Regions from separate parts of the Shinella zoogloeoides genome, predicted to be linked through region 2. Evidence: predicted binding sites of a transcription regulator. Region 2 holds the regulator's gene; the other holds the start of a gene.
The links. Region 2 encodes LexA, which represses DNA repair genes until DNA is damaged. Its sites were predicted from a motif close to TGTTCNNNNTGTGTTCNG; they were not measured.
Positions count from the first base shown of each region.

Region 1: dnaE (DNA polymerase III subunit alpha) is a predicted target of LexA. The motif match lies at 2,350-2,367, and genes of this name have one in related genera.

Region 1 is NZ_CP132311.1:1,259,883-1,264,300, forward strand. Features, by position in the region: gene Q9316_RS07185 (lipoprotein-releasing ABC transporter permease subunit) at 1-955, shown strand, start outside; gene Q9316_RS07190 (ABC transporter ATP-binding protein) at 967-1,653, shown strand; gene Q9316_RS07195 (hypothetical protein) at 1,689-2,267, opposite strand; gene dnaE (DNA polymerase III subunit alpha) at 2,644-4,418, shown strand, end outside.
Region 2 is NZ_CP132311.1:1,621,513-1,625,930, reverse strand. Features, by position in the region: gene Q9316_RS09160 (ComEC/Rec2 family competence protein) at 1-1,695, shown strand, start outside; gene lexA (transcriptional repressor LexA) at 1,676-2,392, opposite strand; gene Q9316_RS09150 (molybdopterin molybdotransferase MoeA) at 2,486-3,706, opposite strand; gene moaC (cyclic pyranopterin monophosphate synthase MoaC) at 3,706-4,200, opposite strand; gene trpC (indole-3-glycerol phosphate synthase TrpC) at 4,200-4,418, opposite strand, start outside.

The DNA.
Region 1 (4,418 bases), 360 kb from region 2:
CGTCGAGGGCCAGACGCTGGCCTCCGGCACGGCCGGGGCGGGCACGGGCGCGCTGGTGCGCGGCGTGCGCGCCGATGACCTCGCCAAGATGAAGGCCGTTTCCGATCACATCAAGGAAGGCGACCTCGTGGGCTTTGCCACGGGCGGGGTCGCGATCGGCGCGCGCATGGCCGAATCCCTTGGCCTCAGCGCCGGCGGCCAGATCACGCTCGTCGCGCCGGAAGGCGACGTCACGCCGCTCGGCGTGAACCCGCGCGTGAAGACCTACACGGTCTCCGCGGTCTTCGAGATCGGCATGTCGGAATATGACGCGTCGATCATCTACATGCCTCTGGAAGAGGCGCAGCTCTATTTCAACGCCGAAGGCATCGTGCAGTCGATCGAGCTGTTCGTCTCCAACCCCGACGATGTCGATGCGCTTCGCCAGCCGATCGAGGCGGCGGCCGAGCGGCAGATCTTCGTGACGGACTGGCGCCAGCGCAACCGCACCTTCTTCTCGGCGCTGGAAGTCGAGCGCAACGTCATGTTCATGATCCTCACGCTGATCGTGCTCGTCGCCGCGCTCAACATCATTTCGGGCCTCATCATGCTGGTGAAGGACAAGGGCAGCGACATTGCGATCCTGCGCACCATGGGCGCGACATCCGGCGCCATCATGCGCATCTTCTTCATGACCGGCGCGGCGATCGGCACGGTCGGCACCTTTGCCGGCGTCCTGCTCGGCGTCATCGTCTGCCTCAATGTCGAATCGATCCGGCAGTTCTTCTCCTGGATCTCGGGCACGACGCTGTTCAATCCGGAACTCTACTTCCTGAGCCAGCTTCCGGCCGACATGAACGTTGGCGAGACGGTTTCGGTCATCCTCATGGCGCTCGCGCTTTCCTTCATCGCGACGATCTTCCCCGCCTGGCGCGCCTCCAAGCTCGATCCGGTCCAGGCCCTGCGGTACGAATAGGAAAGAACGCCATGAACGCGCGCCTCGCTCTGGAACTCAAGGGCATCGAACGGCACTACGGCCAGGGCGAGACCCTGCTGACGATCCTCAAGGGGGCGGATTTCGCGCTGAGGAGCGGCGAGACCGTCGCGCTCGTCGCGCCCTCCGGCACCGGCAAGTCGACGTTGCTCCACATTGCCGGCCTGCTCGAAAAGCCGGATGCCGGCGAGGTTCTGGTCAACGGCCATTCCTGCGCCGCGCTTTCCGACGACCAGCGCACCACGATCCGCCGCGGCGAGATCGGCTTCGTCTACCAGTTCCATCACCTGCTGCCGGAATTCACGGCGCTGGAAAACATCATGATGCCGCAACTGATCGGCGGCCTCTCCAGGGCGGATGCGCGCGAGCGCGCCGCCCAGCTTCTCGACTACATGCGCATCGGCCACCGCGCCGATCACCGCCCCTCGGAACTATCCGGCGGCGAGCAGCAGCGCGTGGCCATCGCGAGAGCCGTCGCCAATGCCCCGCTCGTCCTTCTCGCCGACGAGCCGACCGGCAATCTCGATCCCGAAACCGCCGGCTACGTCTTCGAGGCGCTTGAGGCGCTTGCCCGGCAGTCGGGCCTTGCCGCGCTGATCGCCACGCACAATCACGAACTTGCCGGCCTGATGGATCGTCGCGTGACGATCGAGGACGGCCTTGTGCGCGAGCTCGCCTGAGCCCGCGCCGCCTGCCTCGTCACCCGCCTGTCTGACTAGTTGTCGAGCCCGCAGATCGAGCGGCCGATATCGTCCTTCCAGTCCTTGAGCAGCACGAACTGCGCCTTGCCGGCGACAGGGCCGCCGCTCGTCTTGCCCTTGCCCGTCAGGACATTGAGGTCGCATTCGGCCCCGGCGTCCGGGTCGGTCGTGTCGTAGGAGGAGAAGGTGTAGCCCGCGACGATGAAGTCGAAATTGCGGTAGGCGATGGTCAGCGACTGCCGCCAGCGCTCCCGGCCGATCGAATCGTTCTTCGTCGTCAGCGTGAAGGAGCCGTTGGCGAGCGCCGTCAGCTCCGGCTCCTGCCCGTACAGCGTCAGGCTGCCCCAGACGCTGTTCGGCAGGGATAGGGCGAGCGTCAGCCGGTTTTCCTCGGGCTTGGCGACATAGACATAGATCCCGTTATCATCGCCGCCGTCGTCGCCGGGCGTCGCCACCACGGCAAGATCCGGCGTGCCGTCCTTGTTCCAGTCGCCGCTCGCCATGGCGATGATGCGGTCCGCCGGAAAGTCGGCCGCCACCGCGGCAGCGGGCAGGGTGGCCGAAAGCAGAAGGGCGGCAATCCAAGGTTTCATTCTCTTTTCCTCCGTGTGGTGGACGCGACCTTATTGCGCGCGACGACGTCGGTCCAGAGGGCCTGTGGAAAGCTGTTGACATGGGAACAATAATAGAACAAAATGAAAACATAATAGGAAAGGGAGCCACAATGACCGATTTTCTTCGTGATCTTGCTGCATTCACCTCCATGGCCATGTTCGTCGCCACCTTCTCCGTCATCCTCTTCGGAATCTGACGGTCACCATTCAATCCCGCAACACTGCGACCGGCCACGCGCGTCCTGCGCGTGGAAATCGGTTACAACATGTAGAGATCTCTGGACGAGCCGGGTCCGAATCCGCTTAAGCTTCCAGCCTTGACCGGAAGGAAGACATGATGGCGGACGAAGCGCGGATGACGGACGGCGAGACGATTGGGCAAACGCCGGAATTCGTGCACCTGCGCGTGCATTCGGCCTTCTCGCTTCTTGAGGGGGCTCTGCCTATCAAGAAGATCATCGGAAAGGCGACGTCCGACCAGCAGCCGGCGATCGCCATCACCGACACGAACAACCTGTTCGCGGCGCTCGAATTTTCGCAGAAGGCGATCGGCGAGGGCATTCAGCCGTTGATCGGCTGCCAGCTGTCGATCGACATGGAGGACGAGGGCGACGGCGAGCGGCGCGGGCCTCAGGCCCAGCTTGCAAAGCTGCCCTCGATCGTCCTGCTTGCGGCGACCGACGCCGGCTATGCGCGTCTCGTCGATCTCGTCAGCCGGGCCTATCTCGGCGGCGAGGGCGGCCAGTCGGTTCGCATCGCGCAAAGCTGGCTCGAGGAAGAGGGTTCCGAGGGGCTTATCGCGCTGACCGGCGCGCGCGGCGGGCCTGTCGACATGGCCTTCCTCGCCGGGCAGCCCGCCGTGGCGCGGGCGCGTCTCCAGGCATTGAAGCGCGTCTTCGGCGACAGGCTCTATATCGAACTGCAGCGGCACGGGCGCTACGACAAGCAGCACGAGCGGCGCATGGTCGAGCTTGCCTATGCGCAGGACGTGCCGCTGGTCGCGACCAACGAACCGTTCTTCCCGGCGCCGGACGATTACGATGCGCATGACGCGCTGATGGCGGTGGCACACAATGCGATGGTGTCGGACGACAACCGCTTCCGCCTGTCGCCCGACCATTACCTCAAGAGCCGCAAGGACATGGCGAAGCTCTTTGCCGACCTGCCCGAGGCGCTGGAGAACACGATCGAGATCGCACGGCGCTGCTCCTTCGTGCTGAAGACGCGCGGCCCGATCCTGCCGCGGTTCACCGGTGCGACGGACGATCCGGAGGAGGCCGAGCGCGCCGAATCGGCGGAGCTGCGCCGGCAGTCGGTGGAAGGGCTCGAAAGCCGCATGGCGCTGCTCGGCCTGACGCCGGGCTATACCGAACAGGACTACCGCGAGCGGCTGGATTTCGAACTCAGCGTCATCGAGCGCATGAAGTTCCCCGGCTACTTCCTCATCGTTGCCGACTTCATCAAATGGGCCAAGCAGCAGGACATTCCCGTCGGGCCGGGCCGCGGCTCGGGTGCGGGCTCGCTCGTCGCCTATGCGCTCACCATCACCGATGTCGATCCGCTGCGCTTCTCGCTGCTCTTCGAGCGCTTCCTCAACCCGGAACGCGTCTCGATGCCGGACTTCGACATCGACTTCTGCCAGGACCGCCGTGAAGAGGTGATCCGCTACGTGCAGCAGAAATACGGCCGCGAGCAGGTGGCACAGATCATCACCTTCGGTTCGCTGCAGGCGCGCGCCGCGCTGCGCGATGTCGGCCGCGTGCTGGAAATGCCCTATGGCCAGGTCGACAAGATCTGCAAGCTCGTGCCGAACAATCCGGCCAACCCGACGCCGCTTCATAAAGCAATCGAGGAAGAGCCGAAGCTGCAGGAAGAGGCGGAGAAGGAGCCGGTCGTCGCGCGCCTGCTCGACATCGCCCAGAAGATCGAGGGCCTCTACCGCCACGCCTCGACCCACGCCGCCGGCATCGTGATCGGCGACCGGCCGCTCTCCAAGCTCGTGCCGATGTACCGCGATCCGCGCTCCGACATGCCGGTCACGCAGTTCAACATGAAATGGGTGGAGCAGGCGGGCCTCGTCAAGTTCGACTTCCTCGGCCTGAAGACGCTGACGGTCCTGAAGACGGCGGT
Region 2 (4,418 bases):
GGGCTCGATGGGCGGATTCGCGAAACGATCGCTACCTGGCGAAACAATCTTACCGAGCATATTCGCGGCCGTATCGGTGGCGATGCCGGGGCGATCGCCGCCGCGCTGGTGACGGCGGAACAGCGGGCGATCGGCGCGGAGACGGTGGAGGCGCTGAGGCAGGCAGGGCTTGCCCATGTGCTCGCCATTTCGGGGCTCAACATGGTGCTCGCGGCTGGCACCTTCCTCGTCGGCGCGCGCATGGCGATGGCGCTGATCCCCGGCTTTGCCGAGCGGTATCCGTCGAAGAAGATCGCCGCCGCGGGCGCGCTCGTCATGGTGACGCTCTATATCCTCGTCTCGGGCGGGGCGATTTCGGCCGTGCGCTCGTGGATCATGATCTGCGTCATGCTGATCGCCGTGCTCTTCGGCCGCTCGGCCATCAGCCTGCGCAACGTGGCGCTTTCGGCTATCCTCATCCTGCTGCTGACGCCGTCGGCCGTCACCAATCCCGGCTTCCAGATGTCCTATGCGGCAACACTCGGCCTTGTCGCGGGCTATGCCGCCTGGCGGGAGCGGCCGGTGCGGACGGAGAGCCGGGGCGGGCCGTTCCAGCTCTTCGGCGGCGCGGCGGGCCGGTTCTTCGGCGGGCTTTTGCTCTCCTCGCTGATCGGCGGCTTTGCGACGCTGATCTATTCCATCGGCCACTTCCACCGCATTCCCGCCTATGGGCTTGCAGGCAACCTGCTCGCCATGCCCGTCATCAGCGTCATCGTCATGCCGTTCGGCCTGATCGCCGTGCTGCTGATGCCCTTCGGTCTCGACGCCATCCCCTTTGAGATCATGGGCAAGGGCATCGAATGGATGATCGCCCTGTCGACGTGGGTCGCCGGGTGGAAGGGCGAGATCGTGACCGGCCGCATTTCGCCGCTCGCATTCGTCCTCATCGGCGTCGGCGGCGGGCTGGTCTGCCTGCTGCGTACGCGGCTGCGCCATGCCGGGACGGTGCTCGTTCTCTTCGGGCTCGGCGTCGCCTTCTGGCCGGGCGGCCGGGCTGGGCCGGAAGTTCTGGTCTCCGAGGACGGCCGCCTCGTCGCCGTCCTGCGCGGCGACAGGGTTGCGACGAACCGCACGCGGCCGCCGGATTTCATCTATGACCAATGGCGCCGCGCCCTGCGGCTCGGCGATCTCGTGAAACCGGACATGCGCAAGACGGCAGGGCTGACGCTGGAGGAGGCGACGGAAGAAATGCCGGCCGTAGGAGAGCGCAAACGCCCCCGCCGCAAGGCTGATCGGCAGAAGGCTAAGGATGCCCTGTCCGCAGCCTTCGAGACTGCGGGGAAGCGCGGCGGCTTCGTGTGCGAGGCAAAGGCGTTCTGCGCCGCCATCTCGCCGAGCGGCTGGCGCGTCGTGGCGCTGGAAGACAGCGCCTTTCTCGGCACGGCCTGCGACGCCGCAGACCTCGTCGTCGTACCGTTTCCGCTGCGCATCGATACGTGCCGCTCGGGCGCCCGGCTGGTGACGGCCCGGCATCTGCGCCGGACGGGCGCTCTGGAAATCATGCCCGCGGACGGAATGGCAAACGCTTCCCTATCGCAAGCAACCTTCCTGCCGGCCGTCGAAACGCTCGACCGGCCCTGGTCGCGCCATCGCACCTATGACTGGCGCATCGGGCAGTTCGAAGCCGAACCGGCGATCAATGGTAGCGGCGGATGAGCCCGACGAGCTTGCCCTGGATCTTGACGCGATCCGGCCCGAAGATCCGGGTCTCGTAGGCGGGGTTGGCGGCTTCCAGCGCGATGGAGGCGCCCTTGCGGCGGAAGCGCTTCAGCGTGGCTTCCTCGTCGTCGACGAGCGCGACGATGATCTCGCCCGGATTGGCGGTGCTCGCATTGCGGATGATAACCGTGTCGCCGTCGAGAATGCCGGCCTCGATCATCGAATCGCCCTTGACCTCGAGCGCATAGTGGTCGCCGCTACCGATCATCTCGGCGGGGACGGTGATCTCGTGCGTGTTGTTCTGGATGGCGGAAATCGGCACGCCGGCGGCGATGCGGCCCATGACCGGCACGGAGACCGACGAGGACATTTCCTGTGGCGTGCGCTGAGGCGGGGCGGCGGGCGCGGGCTGCTTGCCACGGCTGCCTTCGATGACGGAGGGGGAAAAGCCGCGACGGGGCTGCAGGCTCGGGGAATAGGCGTCCGGCAGCTTGATGACCTCCAATGCGCGCGCCCTGTTGGGCAGGCGCCGGATGAAACCGCGTTCCTCCAGCGCCGTGATGAGGCGATGGATGCCGGACTTGGAGGCAAGGTCCAGGGCGTCCTTCATCTCGTCGAAGGACGGCGGAATGCCGGATTCCTTCATACGCTCATGAATGAACAGGAGCAGTTCCTGTTGTTTGCGCGTCAGCATGGCCTCTCCAGCGAGAATCGTGAAACAAATCCAGAACAGACACTATCTGTTCCATATGTGTTCCGCAAGAGGCCGAGGGAACAATAATACTGTTCAGGCGGTGGGATCGCGCAGCAGAAGGACTTCACAAGCCGCGCCTGCGGGCGCGGCCGGGGCATGCGGCAGGCGGACCAGCAGGCCTTCCGATGCGGCGAAGATTTTCATCATCGACGAATCCTGCTTGTCGAAGGGCTTGACGACAAGCTCGCCGTTCGCGCGGGCGATGCTTGCACGGATATAGTCTTGCCGGTGGTCGTTTTCCTTGAGCGGCACGGCGGCCACCGCTTGGCGCAGGCGGCTTGCCGGCGGCAGGTGGGCAAGGCGGCGGACGAGCGGTTCGAGGAAGAGCAGAGCGCAGACGAGGCTGGAAACCGGATTGCCGGGCAGGCCGACGACCTGGACGGCGCGGAGGCGTCCGACCATCAGCGGCTTGCCGGGGCGCATGGCGATGCGCCAGAAATCGAGTTCCATGCCGGCTTCGCCGAGCACGGGCTGCACGAGATCGAAATCGCCGACCGAGGCGCCGCCAAGCGTGACGAGCACGTCGATATCGCGCGCTAGCGCGCCACGCACCGCTTCGAGGATCGCCTGCTTGTCGTCGGCGACGATGCCGAGGTCGACGATTTCGGCGCCGGCCGCGCGGGCGAGGGCGCCGACGCCGTAGGTATTGGACGCGATGATCTGGCTTGCGCCGGGCGGTGTTCCGGGCGTGACGAGCTCGTCGCCGGTCGCCAGCAGTGCGACGCGCGGGCGGGCGTAGACCGTGAGTTCGGGGTGGTTCATCGCGGCGGCGACCGTCAGGCGGCCGGGATCGAGCACGGCGCCGGCCTTCAGCACCACCTCGCCTTCGGTAAAATCCTGGCCGCGCGGGCGGATATGGCGGCCCTTCGGCGTGAGATAGGTTGTGCGGATGCGGCCGCCCTCCAGCACCTCCGCATCCTCCTGCAGAAGCACCGTATCAGCAAAGCCGGGGAGCGGGGCGCCGGTGAAGATGCGCACGGCCTCGCCGGGGCCGGCGGTTCCCTCGAAGGCATGGCCGGCGGCCGAAGTGCCGACAACGCTGAGGACTGAACCCAGTTCGGCGATGTCCGCGTGGCGGACGGCGTAGCCGTCCATGGCGGAATTGTCGAAGGGCGGCTGGGTGAGGCGGGCGGCGATATCTTCCGCCAGCACGCGGCCCTCTGCCTGGTGCAGGGGAACCCTCTCCGTCCGTTGCATCGGCTTTGCGGCCGTCAGAAGGCGTTCGAGGGCGTCGGCAACGGGCAGAAGCGACATCAGGTGTCTTCCCGCTTGTAATCGCCGGAGCGGCCGCCGGATTTTTCGCGCAGCCGCACGCCGCCGATTTCCATCTCGCGGTCGGCCGCCTTGGCCATGTCGTAGATTGTGAGGCAGGCGACGCTGACGGCGGTCAGCGCCTCCATCTCGACGCCGGTACGCCCGGTCAGCTTCGCCATGGCCTCGACCCTGAGACCGGGCAGGGCGCGGTCTTCGCGGATTTCCACCGACACCTTGGTCAGCATCAGCGGGTGGCAGAGCGGGATGAGGCTGGACGTCTGCTTGGCGGCCATGATGCCGGCAAGACGCGCCGTGCCGATCACGTCGCCCTTCTTGGCATCGCCCTTGAGGATCAGGTCGAGCGTTGCCGGCGCCATACGGATGGAGCCTTCGGCGACGGCGATACGGACCGTTTCCGCCTTGTCGCCGACATCCACCATGTTGGCTTCGCCCGACGCATCGATATGGGTGAGCGTGCGATCGTCGCCCGTCATCATTCCGCTGCCAGCATGCCGGCCTTGCCGGTCAGGAGTTCATGCGTCGCGGCCGCTACGTCGTCCTTGCGCATCAGGCCTTCGCCGACGAGGAAGGTGGAAATGCCGACCTTGCCGAGGCGTTCGCAGTCGGCATGGGTGAAGATGCCGCTTTCGCCGACGAGCAGCCGGTCGTCCGGCACCATGCGGGCCAGCGTCTCCGAAACGGCGAGATCGAC